Regions from separate parts of the Kribbella sp. NPDC051770 genome, predicted to be linked through region 2. Evidence: predicted binding sites of a transcription regulator. Region 2 holds the regulator's gene; each other region holds the start of a gene.
What was found. Region 2 encodes HrcA, which represses chaperone genes, less so after heat shock. Its sites were predicted from a motif close to TTGGCACTCGNNNNNNNCGAGTGCCAA; they were not measured.

Region 1: groL (chaperonin GroEL) is a predicted target of HrcA. The motif match lies at 3,603-3,629, and genes of this name have one in related genera.
Region 3: AB0M01_RS05000 (FmdB family zinc ribbon protein) is a predicted target of HrcA. The motif match lies at 3,048-3,074, and genes of this name have one in related genera.

The regions. Positions count from the first base shown of each region.
Region 1 covers NZ_JBFAYT010000001.1:1,322,587-1,329,019, reverse strand. Annotated here, with positions in the region: gene AB0M01_RS06370 (hypothetical protein) at 1-1,227, opposite strand, end outside; gene AB0M01_RS06365 (PspC domain-containing protein) at 1,299-1,634, opposite strand; gene AB0M01_RS06360 (MmcQ/YjbR family DNA-binding protein) at 1,774-2,109, shown strand; gene AB0M01_RS06355 (helix-turn-helix domain-containing protein) at 2,051-3,007, opposite strand; gene AB0M01_RS06350 (Rid family hydrolase) at 3,148-3,573, shown strand; gene groL (chaperonin GroEL) at 3,813-5,438, shown strand; gene AB0M01_RS06340 (glycoside hydrolase family 6 protein) at 5,513-6,376, opposite strand.
Region 2 covers NZ_JBFAYT010000009.1:129,972-136,404, reverse strand. Annotated here, with positions in the region: gene AB0M01_RS27885 (SAM-dependent methyltransferase) at 1-52, opposite strand, end outside; gene AB0M01_RS27880 (16S rRNA (uracil(1498)-N(3))-methyltransferase) at 58-783, opposite strand; gene dnaJ (molecular chaperone DnaJ) at 791-1,933, opposite strand; gene hrcA (heat-inducible transcriptional repressor HrcA) at 1,968-2,987, opposite strand; gene AB0M01_RS27865 (Gfo/Idh/MocA family oxidoreductase) at 3,084-4,187, opposite strand; gene AB0M01_RS27860 (ThuA domain-containing protein) at 4,172-4,813, opposite strand; gene AB0M01_RS27855 (EF-Tu/IF-2/RF-3 family GTPase) at 4,947-5,303, shown strand; gene AB0M01_RS27850 (MBL fold metallo-hydrolase) at 5,326-6,210, shown strand; gene AB0M01_RS27845 (NCS1 family nucleobase:cation symporter-1) at 6,287-6,433, shown strand, end outside.
Region 3 covers NZ_JBFAYT010000001.1:1,043,193-1,049,625, reverse strand. Annotated here, with positions in the region: gene AB0M01_RS05025 (hypothetical protein) at 65-208, shown strand; gene AB0M01_RS05020 (alpha/beta hydrolase) at 205-864, shown strand; gene AB0M01_RS05015 (GNAT family N-acetyltransferase) at 944-1,432, shown strand; gene mscL (large conductance mechanosensitive channel protein MscL) at 1,446-1,859, opposite strand; gene AB0M01_RS05005 (SAF domain-containing protein) at 2,004-2,612, opposite strand; gene AB0M01_RS05000 (FmdB family zinc ribbon protein) at 2,683-3,027, opposite strand; gene AB0M01_RS04995 (hypothetical protein) at 3,216-5,474, shown strand; gene AB0M01_RS04990 (DUF1203 domain-containing protein) at 5,434-5,895, opposite strand; gene AB0M01_RS04985 (penicillin acylase family protein) at 5,995-6,433, shown strand, end outside.

The DNA of each region.
Region 1 (6,433 bases), on a different contig from region 2:
GCGGCGGAAGGCTGCCAGGGCCTCGGTGGTGGCGTGCGCCAGCTCCTGGTTCAGGTCGGTGCTGTGGGTGACCTGCGGCTGAGCGGGGGAGTGCTGCAGGAGCCGCAGTCGCAGGTACGTCGGCGGGTGGTCCGGCGAGCAGCACAGGCGGGTGAGGCGGACCCGGCGTTCCAGCTCACGGCGGGGGACCTCGGCGACGGCCCGACAGGCCGCGGTGGTCGGGTCCACGTCGCGGTTGTAGCGGAGCGCCCGTTCGAGAGCCCGGAAGGCTGTGTCGGACAGGAGAGCCTTCTCGAGCGCGGCGGCCGTCGCCGTGGTCCCGGCGAGCTGGGCGGCGTGGCTGTCGGCGGCGTACGCGTCGTACTGGGTGAAGCGGAGGGTGACGCGCTGGAAGGCCGCCAGGTAGAGGCGGAGGAGCGGGCCGAAGAGGAGGTTGGCCAACTTGGTGAGGTAGTAGTTGACGATCACGTCGTCCTGCGCCGAGACCACACCATCTGCAGGACTCGGCAGGACCCGCTGGGCCTCGTCGTGCCGGGCCTCGTCGAGGGGACCGGGCCGGAACGAGTCGATGAGACCAGTGAGTACGCGGCGAGCAGCAGCGATGGCCGAGGCCAGCCGGCCCGACCTGGCCAGGCTGAGCGCGATCACTGCGACCCGCTCCTGCGGCTCCAGCGCACTCCAGTACGACGTACCGATGACCAGCACCCGGCGGAAGCGCCAGGTGATCCGTGCGGCGTTCACGGTCGGCCCGCTGTGCACGTAGACGCCGGAGACCGGGCCGACTGCGTCGAGTACGGCGTACAGGCCGGGGGCCTCAGCGCGGGAGACGGGCCGGGCGTCCGAGGGGAGCTCCTGGGGGCGTGGGCGGAATGCTGCGCCGATGACCAGCGCGACCACCGCCAGCAGTGCGCTGAACCAGAGCGGCCGGTAGAAGAGCAGTAGAGCGACGGCGCCGAGCAGACCGGCGCAGGGGATCAGCAGTACCGGGAGCGTCACCAGGTACGCCGAAGCCCGGGCCAGTGGTGAGCCCGGGCGGTTGACGGCACCGCGTTCCCACTCGCGGTAGACGGAGAGTTGTTGTCGCTGCTGCCAGGCGGCGACCTTGTGGTGCTCCGGGTGCGGGTCGACGTTCCAGTCGCACCGGTCGCACCACGTCACGTAGCGCGGGTCGGCCGGTAGCTCGTGGTCGCACCGCGGGCAGTGCGACAGTCCCGACTCGGTCTGCACGGCAGCAGTGTGGTCCCTGGACGGGGCCGTTGCCCACTCGGGGCGTGGTCACTGCTGCCGTGGCAGCGAGGTCACGCGGCCGGCGGCTTGTCGTCGTAGATGCGGGCGGCGATGTCGCCCTCCGGCGTGGTCTGCGGCTGGTGGTTGTTCTGCATGCTCTGGTGGGCGCTCTGCCAGACGGCCTTGCCGTCGGCCTCGGGCATCACGACCCAGGCGATCACGTAGCCGATCAGCGCGGTACCACCGGTGAGCAGGGTCAGCCCGACGATGCCCAGCCGGACCAGCGTCGCGTCGATGTTCAGGTACTCCGCGATACCGCCGGAGACACCGGACAGCATCCGCTGGTCGCGCGAGCGGCGGAGGGTCTTGCCGGACAGGTTCTGGAAGGGTGCGGTGTTGTTCGTCATGTCCACAACTGTGCCGCTCAGGAGCCTGCCCGCACATCGGGATCGGTACCGACCCACCCCTGACCCGACCCCGGCATCCCTGGTCGCGCACCCCTGACGACTTCCGGACTTTGTCGGTGGTCGCGGCTAGCTTGAACAGATGGACGCGGAAGCGGTGCAGAAGCTGGTGCTGCGGTTGCCCGGCGCGGAGGAACACGAGGGCTGGGCGGGCCAGCCGGCCTTCAAGGTGCGCAAGAAGGGTTTCGCGTACCTGTCCGAGGACGACGCGAAGCTGTTCGTGAAAGCGCTCCGCGAGGAGCAGCAAGCGATGATCGCGGAGAACCCCGAGGTCTACTCCTCCTGGTGGGAGTCCGGCCGCTTCGGCTGGCTGGAGATCGACCTGGAGCACGCCGACCCCGAGGAGATCGAGGAGCTGGTCACCGAGGCGTGGCGGCTGAACGCTCCGAAGTACCTGATCGCCCAGTGGGAGGAGTGAGCGCCGACCGCCGGTAGCCGCTCGGCGTCGTGCCGACCTCTCGCCGGAACACCGTCCGGAAGTTCGCGGCGCTACCGAAACCAGCGACCGCGGCGATCCGCTCGACCGGCAGGTCCGTTGCCTCCAGCAACCGCCTTGCGCTGAGCACGCGCTGCACCGTGACCCACCGCATCGGCGACTGCCCGGTCTCGGCCGCGAAGTGCCGGAGGAACGTACGCCGGGGCAGGTGGCTGCGGTCGGCCAGTTGCTGGACGGTCATCGGTTCGCCGAGGTTCTCCAGCATCCAGGCGCGCGTCGGCGCGAGGTCGGACCGCGGCGGCATCTGACCGTCGACTTGCTGGCGCTGGTCGCCGGTGCGGACCGGCGCCGCGACCACGCCCTGCCCGGCCGCGTGTGCCGCCGCGGCGCCGAAGTCGGACCGGATCAGGTGCAGGCAGGCGTCGATCGCCGCGCCACCGCCTGCGGAGGTCAGCACGCGGCCGTCCTCGACGAACAGTTGGTCGCCCTGGACGTTCACCGTCGGGTGCAGCGCGCGCAGCGCGTCGACGTACTGCCAGTGGGTGGTCGCGTCGCGCCGGTCGAGCACGCCGCTCGCGGCCAGCGCGAAGGTGCCGGTGCAGATGCCGACCAGGCGGGCGTCGCGGTCGGCGGTGGAGCGGATCAGGTCGAGGTACTCCGCCGGGAGCGGGACCTCCGGGTCGTCGTACCCGGGGACGACGACGATGTCCGCGGTCGCGGCGGCGGCCAGCGGGTGCGCCGGGCGGAGTGCGGAGCCGGGGACGTCGGTCTCGCCGCAGAGCAGCACGTCGTACCCGCCCTGCTTGCCGAGCAGGTACCCCGGGATGGTGACGTCGAGGTCGATCACGCGGGGCACGACCAGGATCGCGACGCTCAGCACGGGACCTCCTCGACCGGGTGGCACAACGGACGCGCGAACGGTGGCACGAACGATGCCGTCTTTGGCACCGCCGCCGCTGGTGGCCCGCGGCGCGACTTCCTAAGTTGGTTGAATCTTGTTCAACCTAACAGGGAGTGCTGATGGCGGTACAGACGGAGAGTTTCGGGGTCCCGTGGGAGCACGACTACGGCTACGTCCAGGCGGTCCGGCGCGGGGACACGATCTACCTGTCCGGCCAGCTGTCGCACGACGGCGCCGAGTTCGTCGCGCCCGCGCCGGTCGGTGCGGACGGGGTGGTGACCGACTTCTCGGCGACCGCCGACCAGTGGCGCCGTACCTACGTGAACGCCGAGGAGCTGCTGAAGCGCTTCGGCGCGACCCTGGACGACGTGGTGGAGGAGGTCGTCTACGTGCTCGACGTCGACACCGCGATGAGCGTCGCCGGGGAGGTCCGCAAGGCGGCGTACCGGCGGGGCGACCCGCAGGTCGCCAGCACCATCCTCGGCGTCACCCGGCTGGCCCTCCCGCAACAGCTGATCGAGGTCAAGTTCGTCGCCAGGGTCTAGCCCGCGGGGTCCACCGCGTCGAGGGCTGGCTTGCACTCGCTTGGGGCGAGTGCTAATACTTGGTTAGCACTCAGTGGGCGAGAGTGATAACGCTCGTGCCCGCGGGGAGCTGTTAGAAGACGGCCTCGATGAGGTGCCGGAGTCAGGCGGGACGTGACCGCGACGACACCGGTACCGTCCGTCGCGGGCATCGGGCCGGCTGAACCACCAGAAACTCGACGCGGGAGGACTCGCGGAGAATGCCCAAGCTGATTTCTTTCAACGAAGAGGCGCGCCGCGGCCTCGAGCGGGGAATGAACACCCTCGCCGACGCCGTCAAGGTGACGCTTGGCCCGAAGGGCCGCAACGTCGTCCTGGAGAAGAAGTGGGGCGCCCCCACGATCACCAACGACGGTGTCTCCATCGCCAAGGAGATCGAGCTCGAGGACCCGTACGAGAAGATCGGGGCCGAGCTCGTCAAGGAAGTTGCCAAGAAGACCGACGACGTCGCGGGTGACGGCACCACCACCGCGACCGTGCTGGCCCAGGCGCTCGTGCGCGAGGGTCTGCGCAACGTCGCCGCCGGCGCCAACCCGATGGGCCTGAAGAAGGGCATCGAGAAGGCGACCGAGGCCGTCAGCGAGCAGCTGCTCGCGCTGGCCAAGCCGGTCGAGACCCGCGAGCAGATCGCGGCCACCGCCTCGATCTCCGCCGCGGACACCCAGGTCGGCCAGATCATCGCCGAGGCGATGGACAAGGTCGGCAAGGAAGGTGTCATCACCGTCGAGGAGAGCAACACCTTCGGCCTCGAGCTCGAGCTCACCGAGGGCATGCGCTTCGACAAGGGCTACATCTCGCCGTACTTCGTGACCGACACCGAGCGGATGGAAGCGGTCCTCGACGACCCGTACATCCTCGTGGTGAACAGCAAGATCTCCAGCATCAAGGACCTCGTCCCGGTGCTCGAGAAGGTCATGCAGACCGGCAAGCCGCTGGCGATCATCGCCGAGGACCTCGAGGGTGAGGCGCTGGCGACCCTGGTCGTGAACAAGATCAAGGGCACCTTCAAGACCGTCGCCGTCAAGGCGCCGGGCTTCGGTGACCGCCGCAAGGCCATGCTCGGTGACATCGCCATCCTCACCGGTGGTCAGGTCATCTCCGAGGAGGTCGGCCTCAAGCTCGACACCGTGGACCTGGAGCTGCTCGGCCAGGCCCGCAAGGTCGTCGTCACCAAGGACGAGACCACCATCGTCGAGGGCGTCGGCGACGCCGACTCGATCCAGGGCCGGGTCAACCAGATCCGCGCCGAGATCGAGAAGTCGGACTCCGACTACGACCGCGAGAAGCTGCAGGAGCGGCTGGCCAAGCTGGCCGGCGGCGTCGCGGTGATCAAGGTCGGCGCGGCCACCGAGGTCGAGCTGAAGGAGCGCAAGCACCGCATCGAGGACGCCGTGCGCAACGCGAAGGCGGCCGTCGAGGAGGGCATCGTCGCCGGAGGTGGCGTCGCGCTGCTGCAGGCGTCGGTGATCGCGTTCGAGAAGCTGGAGCTCGAGGGCGACGAGGCGACCGGAGCGGCGATCGTGCGCTCGGCCGTCGAGGCTCCGCTGAAGCAGATCGCGCTGAACGCCGGCCTCGAGGGCGGCGTCGTGGCGGAGAAGGTCCGCAACCTCGAGCCGGGTCACGGCCTGAACGCCGCGACCGGTGAGTACGTCGACCTGATCAAGACCGGGATCATCGACCCGGCCAAGGTCACCCGGTCGGCGCTGCAGAACGCGGCCTCGATCGCGGCCCTGTTCCTCACCACCGAGGCGGTCATCGCCGACAAGCCGGAGAAGGCCGCGGCCGCTCCGGGTGGCGCGCCCGACATGGGCGGCATGGACTTCTGATCCCCAGAGGTTCCCAGTAGTACTCAGCACGACGAAGCGGTCCCGGGTCCCAGCCCGGGACCGCTTTGCTGTGCTCAGCCGGTGATCAGGTTCTTGGCCAGGACCGGGGAGAAGGTGCCGGCCGGGATTCCGCGGCCGGTGCCGCAGTCGCCGTCGGAGTCGCCGGGGACCTTGAGCCAGACCAGCAGGTCGAGCGTCGCGGACAGGTGGTTGCCGTTGCGCGAGGTCTCGCCGAGGCGCCGGCCGGCCGGGTTGCACCACTCGCCGTTCGAGCCGTTGCCGTTGCGGCTGGAGTCGATGACGAACTGGGCGGTACCGCCGAGCGCGCCACGGATCGCGTTGCCCTTCGCCACCGACTGGTCGTTGGTGTAGTAGTTCGACGTGTTCAGCGCGAAGCCGCGGATCTTGCCGACCTCGACCAGCTTCAGCCGGCGCGCCATCTCGGCGGCGTCGATCCAGGTCGCGTTGCCGCCGTCCATGTAGGCCCAGGTGTTCGGGGCCTTCGCGGCCAGCTCGTTCACGGCGTACTTGAGCAGGTCGGTCCGGGTCTTCTTCTCGGCCGCCGGGACACAGTCGAGCTGCGCCAGCGCGTCCGGCTCGATCACCACGACCGCCGGGCGGTTGCCGATCCCCGCGGCGAACGCGCTGATCCAGGTCCGATACGCGGCCGGCGACCCCGCGCCGCCGCCGGAGTGACTGCCGCAGTCGCGGCCCGGGATGTTGTACGCGACCAGGATCGGCAGTTTGTCGACCGCGTCGGCGGCCGTCGTGTACGACGACACCGCGGCCCGGATGTCACCCGACCAGTTCCCGAACCACCGCCCGCCGGCCTGCTCGGCGATCCGGGTCCGGATCGCGGCGGCGTCGGGGTGCGACGGGTTGGCCCGCACCCAGGCCGCCGGGTTGGACCCCGGGTCGACGTAGAAACCACTCGTCATCCCCACCGGGTCACCTCCCGCGGCCCGGTCCGGCAATGGGTTGCCTAAGGCAACCGA
Region 2 (6,433 bases):
TCAACGGCGACGCCTCGTCCTCGTACGAGGAGTGCCACTCCAGCCAGTCCATCGAGCTCAAAGCGCGGTCCTCCAACGAGATCCAGCCAGCAGGACGGACGCCGCGGCGACGCCTGCCGTCGATGTCCTGAGCACGGTTTCGCCGAGCAGGACCGGCTCGGCTGCGAAGGTCTTCAGTTCGGCGTCGGAGATCCCACCCTCCGGCCCGACGACGATCACCACGTCACCGGTCGCCGGCGGGGTGATCGCCGCGAGCGGGGTGCTCGCCTCCTCGTGCAGGATCGCGGCGAGCTCCGCGTGCTCGACCAGCGAGGCGACGTCGCCGGTCGAGGCGATCGGCGCCACCTCGCAGAACCAGCTCCGCCGCGACTGCTTGCTCGCCTCGAACGCCCAGGCCCGCCACTTGGTGAGCGTCTTCTCGACGCGCTCGGGGTTGGCCCGGAACTGACTGCGCTCGGCGTTCCACGGCACGATCAGGTCCACGCCGACCTCGGTCAGCATCTCGACCGCGAGCTCAGCCCGCTCCCCCTTCGGCAGAGCCTGTACGACGACCAGCCGCGGCGCCGGCGCCGGCACGCTCCCCCGCCGATCGACCGCGACGGTGATCCCGGCCTTGGAGGAGGCGACCACGGCACCTTCGGCGAAGCTCCCGACCCCGTCGGTCAGCCGAACCCGCTCACCGGAGGTGATCCGGCGGACGACAGCAGCGTGCCGCCCCTCCGGACCGTCCAGGAACAGCTCTTCCCCACTCAGTTCGGTGAGGTGAAAGACCGGCAGGCCCATCGCCGGCTCAGTGGGCGCCGAAGGCGTCTCGGAGGCGGCCGAAGACGCCCTTGTGGGTGGCTTGGACCTGGCCCTGGGGGCGCTCCTCGCCGCGGGAGGCGGCCAGGTCGCGGAGCAGCTGGGCCTGGTGGTCGTCGATCTTCGTCGGGGTCTCGACGATGATCTGGACGATCAGGTCGCCGCGGCCGGCGTGCCGCAGGCGCGGGACGCCGCGGGCGGTGAGCGTCATCGCCGTACCGGACTGCGTGCCGGGGCGGATCTCCAGCGGCGTGGTCTCGCCCTCCAGCGTCGGCAGGTCGATCGTCGTACCGAGCGCGGCGGCCGTCATCGGCAGCGTGACCGTGCAGTGCAGGTCGTCGCCGTTGCGGCTGAAGATGTCGTGCGGCTCGACCTCGATCTCGACGTACAGGTCGCCGGCCGGGCCGCCGCCGGGGCCGACCTCGCCCTGGCCGGACAGCTGGACGCGGGTGCCGCTGTCGACACCGCCGGGGATCTTCACCGTGACCGTACGCCGGGAGCGCACCCGCCCGTCGCCGGAGCACTCGACGCACGGGCTCGGGATGGTGGTCCCGAAGCCGCGGCAGTTCGGGCACGGGCGCATCGTGCGCACCTCGCCGAGGAACGAACGCTGCGTGTGCGTGACCTCACCACGGCCGTGGCAGACCTCGCAGGTGACCGGCTCGGAGCCCGCCGCCGCGCCCGACCCCGAACAGGTCGGGCAGAGCACCGCGGTGTCGACCTTCAGCTCCCGCGTCGTACCGAACGCGGCCTCGCTCAGGTCGATCCGGAGCGGGATCAGCGCGTCCTGGCCGCGCCTGGTCCGCGGGCGCGGCCCGCGGGTCGCGCCGCCGGTCTGCCCGAAGAAGGCGTCCATGATGTCGGTGAAGGTGAACGCCTGGCCGAAGCCGGCGCCCGCGCCACCCGGGCCGGCGCTCGCGAACGGGTCGCCGCCGAGATCGTGGACCTGCTTCTTCTGCGGGTCGCTCAGCACCTGGAACGCGCGGCCGATCTCCTGGAACTTGGCGTGCGCGTCCTCGGAGTCGTTGACGTCGGGGTGGTACTGGCGGGCCAGCTTGCGGTAGGCCTTCTTGATCTCGTCCTGGGACGCGTCACGGCTGACGCCGAGGACGGCGTAGTAATCGGTGCTCATACTCCAGACCAGAGGTAGGGGAAACTCGAAGTGGTCATGAGTCGGCCAGGATCTGGCTGACGTAGCGCGCGACGGCGCGCACGGCGCCCATCGTGCTGGGGTAGTCCATGTGGGTCGGGCCGACGATGCCGAGGGTGGCCAGCGCCTCCGACTTGGAGCCGTACCCGGTGGCGACCACCGAGGTGGTGGCCAGCTCCTCGTACGGGTTCTCGTGCCCGATCCGGACCGTGAGGGTCTGCGGGTGGGTCGCCTCGCCGAGCAGCTTGAGCAGGATCACGTGCTCCTCGAGCGCCTCGAGCACGGGTTTCACGTTCCGCTCGAAGTCGTCGCCGTACCGGGTCAGGTTGGCCGCGCCGCCGACCGCGATCCGCTGCTCGCCCTCGTCGGTGAAGGCCTCCAGCAGCGTCGTCACGATGGCCGCGACGAACGGCCGGTCGGCGGGCGGGAAGGTCTCGGCGACGCCGGTCAGCGCGGTGGTGGCGTCGGTCAGCCGCTGGCCGGTGAGCGCGGAGTTCAGCCGGGAGCGCAGGTCGGCGACGAGCTGCTCGTCGACGTCGGCGTGTGCCTCGACGATCCGCTGCTCGACCCGGCCGGTGCTGGTGATCAGCACCAGCAGCAGCCGCCGCGGGGTCATCGTGACGACCTCGACGTGCCGCACGCTGGACCGGATCAGCGTCGGGTACTGCACGATCGCGACCTGCCGGGTGATCTGCGCCAGCAGCCGGACCGTCCGCCGGACGACGTCGTCGAGGTCGACCGCGCCGCCGAGGAACGACGAGATCGCCTTCTTCTCGGCCGCGGACAGCGTCTTGACCGTGCTCAGCTTGTCGACGAACAGCCGGTACCCGGCGTCGGTCGGGATCCGGCCGGCGCTGGTGTGCGGCTGGGTGATGTACCCCTCCTCCTCCAGCGCGGCCATGTCGTTGCGCACGGTGGCCGGGGAGACGCCGAGGTTGTGCCGGTCGACCAGGGTCTTGGAGCCGACGGGCTCGTGGGTGGCCACGTAGTCCTCGACGATGGCCCGGAGCACGTCCAGTTTGCGCTCGTCCAGCACCCGCACCACCCTCTCTCAGCATCCGCGGTCAGCAACCCGACTGGCACTCAGACAGTCCGAGTGCCAGTCTACCGACCCGCGACAGAGGTTTGCGCCTCAGGCAGTTTCGGGCGAGGCTCCCAACGGTACTGCGGCCGGTCGCTCGACCGTGCTGGTGACGTCCACCGGCTGGTCCTTGGCCGCCGCCTCGAGCAGCGACTCCAGGACGTCGAGCACGTGGAAGGCCAGCGCGCCGTCGGCGCGGTGCGGCCCCCCGGTCCGGATCGCGCGCGCCAGGTCAGCAACCCCGACACCGCGCCCCGCCCCGGCGTACCCGCCGGCCACCGGGACCTCGGTCCACTCGCGCTGGGCCGAGGTGGCGATCTCGACCGCGCCGTCGAACGCGTTCGGGTCGGGCACGGACAGGCTGCCGTCGGTGCCGTAGATCTCGATCCGGGGCAGCCGGGCGGCCCAGACGTCGAACGACATCAGCACGGTGGTCAGCGCGCCCGACTCGTGCTCGAGGATGCCGGTGACGTGCGTCGGGACGTCGACCGGGAAGGTCTCGCCGGCCCGCGGCCCGCTGTGCACCTTGCGCTCGTCCTGCGACCGGCCCGCGCGCCCGGTGACCCGGCGGACCGGGCCGAGCAGCGTGACCAGGCTGGTCACGTAGTACGGGCCCATGTCGAGCAGCGGACCGCCGCCGGGCTGGTAGTAGAACTCCGGCGCCGGGTGCCACAGCTCGTGCCCGGGCGTGACGAACGACGCACTGGCCGCCGTCGGTACGCCGATGTCGCCGCGGTCGATGACGGCCCGTGCGGTCTGGGTGCCGGTGCCGAGCACGGTGTCCGGCGCGCAGCCGATCCGCAGCCCCTTCGCCTCGGCGAGCTCGAGCAGCGGCTTGGCCTCGGCCCGGTCGACGGCCAGCGGCTTCTCGCCGTACGTGTGCTTGCCGGCCTCGAGCGCGGCCCGGTGCACCGGCGCGTGCGCGGCCGGGATGGTCAGGTTGAGCACGATCTCGACGTCCGGGTCGGCCATCAGGTCGTCCGATGACAGCGCCCGGACGCCGGGGTGCGCGTCCGCGACGGTCTGCGCCCGCGCGACGTCCAGGTCGGCGACCGCGGCGACCTCGACGCCCGGCAGCTTGGCCAGGTGGTCCAGGTAGGTGCCGCTGATCACACCGGTCCCGACAATGCCGACGCGCGTCACTTGCTCGCCCACAGCAGCCCCCGCTCGATGATCGTGCGGACCTCGGGGGTGTCCAGGTCGGCGAGGCTGTGGCCCGGCGTACAGACGAAGACCTTGCCGTCGCCCCAGGTGCGGGTCCAGACCGCCGGCATCGTCGCGCCCTCGATCCACGGGTAGTCCGGGTGCGCCCGGAAGGTCGTGGTGGCCAGCACGTTGTTGGTCGGGTCGGCGTGCACGTAGTACTGCTCGGTGTGCAGGTCGAAGTGCTCGATGCCCTCGACGATCGGGTGCTCGGCGACCACCTCGATCCGGTGGTCGACGAAACCGCCCGGGTGCGAGACGAACTGGCCGCCGGTCATGAAGCTGTAGTCGGCGTTGCTGCGGAACGAGTCGACGATGCCGCCGTGCCAGCCGGCCAGACCGGTCCCGGCCCGAACGGCCGCTTCCAGGCCCTTGGCCTCCTCGTTGGTGATCTCACCCATGCTGATGCACTGCAGCACCAGGTCGGTGCCGTCCAGGTCGAGGTACGCCGACGTGCTGTCGGAGACCGTCACCTCGAAGTCGTTGTCGCGCAGGAAGGGGATGAACAGCTCGGTCGCCTCGACCGGGAGATGACCTTCCCAGCCGCCCCGGACCACCAGTGCCCGTCGTGTCGTCACGCTGCCTGCCCTTCAGAGATCGGATCTGTTGCACCGCCTAGGCGACCCTAAGCGCGCCGATCGTGGCCTACAAGCCCCTTTCCAGCCGGTGGATATCGTTTGCCGGAACCGGCCAGGGCCTAGGCTCCCGGGCATGGGATGGAAGTTCTGGAAGAACGACGAGCGGCCGCAGGACGTCGTACCGGCGGGTGCGCCGCGGGTGCAGGACGCCGTGCCCGGCGGCGCCTCGTTCGAGCTCCGGGTCGAGGACGTGTTCTCGATCACGGGCCGCGGCACGGTGGTCACCGGACGGGTGCTGTCCGGGGTGCTGCACGTGAACGAGGAGGTCGTGATCCAGCGCGGCGGCGCCGAGGTCCGGCGGGCCGTCGTGACCGGGATCGAGATGTTCCGCAAGACGAGCAAGCAGGCGGTCGCCGGCGACAACGTCGGGCTGCTGCTGAAGGGGCTGGACAAGTCCGACGTGCAGCAGGGCGACGTACTGACCCGCTGAGCCCGCGGCTAAGGTCGGTGCCATGAGTGAGTGGACCGAGCTGGGTGATCGATGCTGGGTCCGCCGGTATCGCGAGTGGGACCTGAACGTCGGGCTGGTCGTCGGCGACGACGGCGCCCTGGTGATCGATCCGCGGGCCTCGACCGCGCAGGCCGAGCAGGTGCTGGCCGAGATCCGCGAGCTGACCGACCAGCCGGTGAAGTGGGTCGTGAACACGCACGCGCACTTCGACCACACCTTCGGCAACGCCACCTTCACCGAGGCCGCGAGCTACGCGCACGAGAACGCCGCGGCCGCGCTGGCCGAGCGCGGGCCGGCGCTGCAGGAGCACTACCGCGACCACCCGGGCACCGACCCGGCGTACCCGGACGTCCCGGCCGAGGTGCTGGCCGAGGTCGCCGCCACCGAACTGGTTGCCGTTGACAACACCTTCGCGGTGGCCAAGGTGATCGACCTGGGCGGCCGCCGGGTCGAGCTGCTGCACCTGGGCAACGCGCACACCGACGGCGACGTCGTGGTCGTCGTCCCGGACGTGGACGTGTTCTTCGTCGGCGACCTGGTCGAGGAGTCCGCTCCCCCGGCGTACGGCGACGACTCGTACCCGCTGGAGTGGCCGGAGACGCTGGACCGGGTGATCGGGCTGTTCGGCGCGGACTCGAAGGTCGTCCCGGGCCACGGCGCGGTGGTCGACCCGGAGTACGTCCGCAACCAGGCCGGCGACCTCGGCACGGTCGCGAACACGATCTCCGGGCTGCACCACGGCGGGACGTCGCTCGACGACGCGCTGAAGCACACCGACGACTGGCCCTGGCCGGTCGAGCACCTGGAGCAGGCGATCCGCCGCGGGTACGGCGTACTCGGTGCACCGCGCCGGCCGACGCTGCCGTTGCTGGGACCCGAGCACTGATCGTGGTGATCCGTTGACACGGTGACATCTCGTCCCGCACGTTGTTGCGAGGCATCGACGGGATGGGGTGGCACCAATGGTCAACACCGATCAGCTCGATCACCCGGACGGCCGGGTCGAGCTCGCCGACCCGAGCGTGGTCACGCAGAGCCGGTACGGCAACGAGGAGCTCGCGCCGACGCGGATCGCGGAGCGCAAGTGGACGACGTACAACTACGCCGCG
Region 3 (6,433 bases), on a different contig from region 2:
CGGGCCGAGGTGCGTACCTGCTGACGGGCGTGGGCTTGCTGGTGGGCTCCCGTAATCTGGACGTATGAGTACGCCGTACGAGGATGACGAGCCGCTGTTTCCTGAGCAGACGCGTGACGACGACGCGCGGAGCTGGGGCGAGCGGGACAGCGGGAGCGACGACGACGAACGGATCCTGCGCGAGGTACCTCCGCATCATGGTTCGTGAGTGAACCGGTGGCGGCTGGGGTGCTGCTGGTTCACGGGGGACTGTGGGACGGGACCGATGCCGAGATGTTCTGGTATCGGCCGGGGATCGTGGCCGGCCTCGAGGCCGCTGGGTTGACGGTGGTGGCGCCGGATCGTGTGCGGCGGCCGGTGAGTTGGGGGCAGGAGGTTGCTGCGCTCGGTGGGTTTCTCGGGCCGGAGCCGGTGACTGTGGTGGGGGCTTCGAACGGGTGCACTGTCGCGGTGCTGCTGGCGCTGGCGTATCCGGAGTCGGTTGGGCGGTTGCTGCTTGCTTGGCCGGCGACCGGTGGGGATCCGGAAGTCGATGCTCGGGGGCGGGCTGGGTTGGTCGAGCGTGGGGCTTCGGGGGCTGTGGCTGACGGGTTGTTGGCGGGGGAGACATTGCGTGGGGTGCTTGACGCGCAGTTGGTGGAGCTGGGGGAGTATCGCGGGCCTTGGCGGCCGGGGATGCCGATCGGGGTGCTTCCTTCGGTGCCGGAAAACCCTTCGCACCAAAGGAGAACGGTGGATGCGTTGCTGCGGTTGATGCCTTCGGCGGTGGAGCTGCCGGGGTCGTTGGAGCCGCCGGTGCCTGGCTTCGAGGCTCAGCAGGATCGGTTGGTGGCGACGGTCGCCGCGTTCGCCGGGGGCGGATGAGTCGCGCTGGTTGATGCCTCCGTGCTGAGCCCTCGGATAAAGCGTGGTGGTTCGGTGGGGATCGCGTGATGCTTGGCGCATGGAGCTGCGGGCGTTCAAGGTGGGGCAGGCTGCGGAGGTTGCGGGGTGGGCGACCTCGGCGCAGGAGGTCGGGCTGCTGTCGGGGCGGAACGCGTACCCGTTCCCGGGTGAGCTGGTGGGGAGCTGGCCGAAGGTCGCGGACGACGTGCGGTCGTACCTGTACTACGTGAACGGCGAACCGGTCGGGTACGCCGAGCTGTGGCTGGACGACGAGGAGGACGAGGTCGAGCTCGCCCGCATCATCGTGCGTCCGGGCTCGCGGGGACGGGGGATCGGGACGGCGTTCGTGAAAGCACTGCTCGGGCCGGCGCTCGAGGCTGGGTACTCCGACGTGTTTCTGAGGGTTCGGCCGGACAACGACGTGGCGATCCGGACCTACCGCCGCGTCGGGTTCGAGTACGTGCCGGCTGATCTCGCCGACGAGTGGAACAAGAACCAACCGGTCGCCTACACCTGGATGCAGTACCCGACGAGCAGCCAGGTGTAGGCAGTCGGAAGGTCTACTGCTGGCGGGACTTGAGGGCGTCGCGGATTTCGATCAGGAGCTGCTGGTCCATGGTGAGGGGTTCGGGCTCCGGCTCGGGTTCGCCCTTGGCGGCGGCCGCGGCGGCTCGGCGGTCCTGGATCTTCTTCATCGGGACGACCAGGACGAAGTAGACGACCAGGGCGGTGAGGAAGAAGACGATGAACGCGTTGATGATGGCGGCGAAGTCGATGATCGACTTCGTGTTGCCGTCGACGATCTGCCACGACAGTCCGCTGACGTTGCTGCCGCCGAGGGAAGCGACCAGTGGGTTCACCAGGTTGTCGACGACGGTCTTCACCACGGTGGCGAAGGCGGTGCCGATGACGACGGCGATCGCCAGGTCGAGGACGTTGCCTCGCATCAGGAATTCCTTGAAGCCCTTGAGCATCTCTTTCTGCCTCCACGAGAGGGTCCCGGTGGACCCGCGGCGATCTGTACCTCGTCAACGTAGGACTCTGCTCGGGGACAGGCGAGGGACCGCGCCGGGGGACTGCGGATCGTAGCCGCAGATGTCCGCTCAGTGACGCCGAGGTCAGCTGGTGTCGGGGGTCAGGGCGACGGAGATTTTGCTGTTGGCTGTGGATTGGGCGAGGCGAGCCGCTGTGCTGGGCGTGGTGGCGAGGACCAGGAGGGCGCCCGCGGAACGGGTCGGGGCCGGCAGGGCGAGGATTCGTGCGGCGGTTGCCAACGCGGTCGCGGTGGGGGCTGCTGTCGCGGAGGCGGCGTACAGGTCGACGTGGTCGCCGGGGCGGAGCAACGCGGCGATGTCGGGGTCGTCGAGGCGCAACGGATAGGCGACCAGGCCTGCCGGAACCGCTGTGGGCGTGAGGAAGCGGGCATCGGTCAACGGCTCGCCGGAGCGCACCGGTGTGGCCAGGATGCGTTGGGAGAGGTCGGCGCCTGGTTGCAGCGCTCCGCTGGGAACGGCCGCCGGTGGGAGGCGGAGGGTGCGGAGATCGCCGGGGGTCGGGGTGATGCCGCCGGGGAGGTCGCGGGCGGCGGCCAGGACGGGGGCCGAGGCCGCGGCCGGTGGTGCGAAGGAGGCGAGGCCGAAGTACACGGCGGCCGCCGCGAACAGGCCGGCGAGGAGCCGGCGGTGCCAGCGGGCGGCGCGGATGAGGTCGTGCCAGAAGTTCGTCATGCCAGGGAAAGTACGAGTTTTCCCCGAAACGCCCGTCTCGTTGTCCACAGGCCGCCCGGGCCCGCGGGGATCAGGCGGCGCTGGTCTTGCTGGAGCCCGACGAGCCCGACGAGGAGGAGGACGACGAAGACGACTTCGACGAGTCCGAGGACGACGACGAGGAGGACGAGCTGCTGCCCGACGAGGAGGACGAGGACGACGACGAGTCGGACTTCGCGCTCACCGTGCTCGTGCTCGACGACCGGCTGTCGGTGCGGTAGAAACCGGAGCCCTTGAACACGACGCCCACGGCGTTGAACACCTTGCGCAGCGTGCCCTGGCAGTTCGGGCAGACGGTCAGCGCGTCGTCGGTGAAGCTCTGCCGGACCTCGAGCGCTTCGCCGCAGTCGGTGCACTGGTACTGGTACGTCGGCACGTTCTTCCCCTTCAGGACGTCTGGCACTCCTACTACTCGACTGCTAATAATGCGTCAGAGCGCCGAAGTATTCCAACTCCGGCGGTCCAGACCGGATTCCGGCCACTTCCGGCAGCCGTGCAACCCAACCGCCCCCGCTGAGCGTCTCCACGGTCGTGGGACCACTGGGGAGGGGCCTGGGCAGCGCCGTGCGCGCAGGGGCCGGTCGAGCGCTGCCGGGGGCGGCGGTCTGGGCGGGCGCCGCGGTGCTGCTCGCGCAGTACGGGACGCCGTGGGGAGCGGTCCTGGCGTACAGCGCCTACTTGGGCCTCGGCATCATGCTTCCCGGGGTCCTGCTGTGGCGACTGCTCCGCGGCAACCAGGACGGGTTCGCCGCCGACCTGGCCTTCGGCACCGGTTTCGGGTTCGCGCTCTCGATCCTGACCTACCTACCCGGCCGCGCGATCGGCTTCCCGCTCCTACCGCTGATCGTGCCAGCCATCACCTTCGGTCTGCTCAAGAAACTCCGACCGTACTGGCGCAGCACGCGCCCGCCGGCACCGCTGTGGTGGAGCTGGTCGGTAGCAGGCGCAGCAGCGCTCGGCCTCTGGGTGATCACCCGCGCAGGTCTCCAGATCGAGCCGATCGCGTTCCCCGACGCCGCCTTCCAGTACGCCGACCTGCCGTACCACCTGGCCCTCGCAGCCGAGCTGAAGCACCACCTCCCCGGCCAGGTCCCGTTCGTCCTCGGCGAGCAGTTGAACCACCACTGGTTCCTTCACGCCGAGCTGGCCGCGGCCAACTGGCAGACCGGCATCGAGCTCGACCTCCTGCTCCGTCGCCTGATGCCGGTGACAGCCGCGCTCGTACCAGTCCTTTCCGTCGCCGCCCTGGCCACCCGGCTCGCCCGCAAGTCCTGGGCCGGCCCGCTCGCGGCTTGGCTGCTCCTGACCGTGACCAGCTTCGACGTGTACGGCTGGGGCGGCCGCGACCTGATCAGCCAGGCGGCGTACTCGAGCTCTGCGCTGATGTACAGCCCCAGCCACGCATTCGCCGTGGTTCTGGCGTTCCCGGTGGTCTGGGTGATCGTCTGCCTGCTCCGCCAGGACCCGCATCGCGGCAACTGGCTGCTGCTTGCCGTCGGCCTGGCAGCGCTCGCCGGTACCAAGGCGTCCTTCGTACCGATGCTCGTGGTCGCGGTAGCGCTGGTCGCCGCAGTCAAGCTGATCACCGAGCGGAGGCTCGACCGGACCTCGGTAGTGCTCGGTCTGGCCGTCCTCGCTGCGTTAAGTTTCGTACTGCTCAGCGCCGGCCCGTCCGGAGTCGACTTCGGCCCGGGGCAGGCCTTCCGGGCCCTCGCCGGTCGGGTCGGCTTCGAGAGCCGCTACCTGACGACCGCCGCAGTCCTCGGTACGACGGGCGCCACGCTCCTCGTCTCCTGGTCGCTCGCCGGCCTCGGCATGCTGGGCCTGGTCCGCCGCTGGAAGGACCCGGCCGCCGTGTTCCTCGCAGGCTTCGCAGCAGCCGGAACAGCAGCGGCTGCGCTGATGAAACTCAGCGGGCCGCACTTCCTCCGAGCAGCCTTCCCCTTCGCCATCGCTGCCTCAGCCTGGGGCCTGACCGTCCTGCTGAAGGACCTCCGGCTCCGCCACGTCGGCCCCCGGGTGTTGCTGGCTCTGGCGGTCGGGATGGTGCTGGCACAAGTCGTGGCAGCTCTGACACCTCGCAGACCGCGCAGCGCACAGGGTGTGGCGGCAGTGGGGTTCCAGCTGGTCTGGCCGTGGCTGGCTGTCTTAGCGGTGGCAGGTCTGGGAGTAGTCGTTCTCCGGTGGACAGCAGAGCGTCGAGTAGCACTGGGCCTCGGCGTACTGATCGTCCTCGGTGTAGCCGCCGTCAACGTCCCCAAGACGATGCTGACCACCCTCACCGACCAGGTCTGCGTTGCCGGCCCCGACCGCCCCGAGTGCCGCCAGGCCAGACGACAGGTCCCCTCCGGCGGAGCCGAAGCCGCCCGCTACATCCGCGACCACTCAGCCATCGCAGACCGGCTCGCCACCAACTCCCACTGCACCCCCGTCTACGCCGACCGCACCTGCGACGCCCGCAACTTCTGGCTCTCCGCGTACGCCGAACGCCGGGTCCTCGTCGAGGGCTGGGCCTACACGCCCACCGCCCAGAGCCGCCAGAACGCCGACGCCATCTACGGCCCGTTCTGGAACCAGCCCCTCCTGCAGCTGAACGACCGCGCCTTCAAGCGGCCGACCCGGCGCGTCCTGGACCAGCTCTGGAACCAGTACGGCGTCCGCTGGCTCGTGTTCGACACCAACCTCGACCGCCCGTCCGGCGAGCTCGACGGGCTCGCCGAGCACCGGTACAGCGTCGGCGCGGTCGCGGTGTACGCGCTGACCGCGCCGACGGGCGACCCGGTCAGGCCCGGCGGACCGAGAAGTTCCAGCAGCCCGCGATGACGTTCCGCACGTGCACCAGCGCCACCTCCGGGTCGTCGAAGAGCCGCTTCAGCTCGCCGGGAGCGGTCCCGGGCTCGGCCAGCACGCCGTCGAGCATCCGCCCGGCGGCGTCGTACGGCCGGAGCACCGCGCGCCGCTCGCGGAAGCCGGCCGGGAACTCCGGCCCGACGAACCCGGAGCACGCCGACGCGTGCACGAACACCGGCCCGACCTCGGCGTACGGGCCGCCGAGCGGTGACGGCCGGTAGGCGATCAGCGCGATCCGCTCACCCTCGGTGGACATCCGCAGGCAGCAGCGCAGCGGTGCGCCCTCCCCGGAGTCGAAGGCGACCAGCGGGTTGGCGTGGTCGTCGTGGCCGTTGCATCGGATCCGGTCCAGATCGGTGGCCGGAACGGGCAGGAACTCGAGCTCGCTGAACATGACTCTGGAACGCCGCGGGCCCCGGCGGTGTGAGTACGCAGCGTTAAGGACCGGTATCAGCATTTGGGGTGCGCGGCGGCATTCTCTACGGTTGGGTCCGTGCGTCGCCTGCTTCGGTTACTCGTCATCAGCGGAATTGCGCTGGCCACCCTGCTGCTCGTGGTGGCCGGGACCGGCATTTTCGTGGTCCGCCACTCCTTCCCCTCCTACGACGGCACGATCGAGCTGACCGGCCTGGACGCCGACGTCGAGGTGGTCCGCGACGGCAACGGCATCCCGCAGATCTACGCCGACAAGCCGGCCGACCTGTTCGCCGCCCAGGGCTACGTCGCGGCCCAGGACCGGTTCTTCGAGATGGACTTCCGCCGCCACGTCACCGGCGGCCGGCTGTCCGAGCTGTTCGGCCCGGACGCCCTGGAGACCGACAAGTTCGTCCGGACGCTCGGCTGGCGCCGGGTCGCCGAGAAGGAGCTGGGGCTGCTCAGCCCGGCCACCCGGCAGTACCTGGACGACTACGCCCGCGGCGTGAACTCCTACC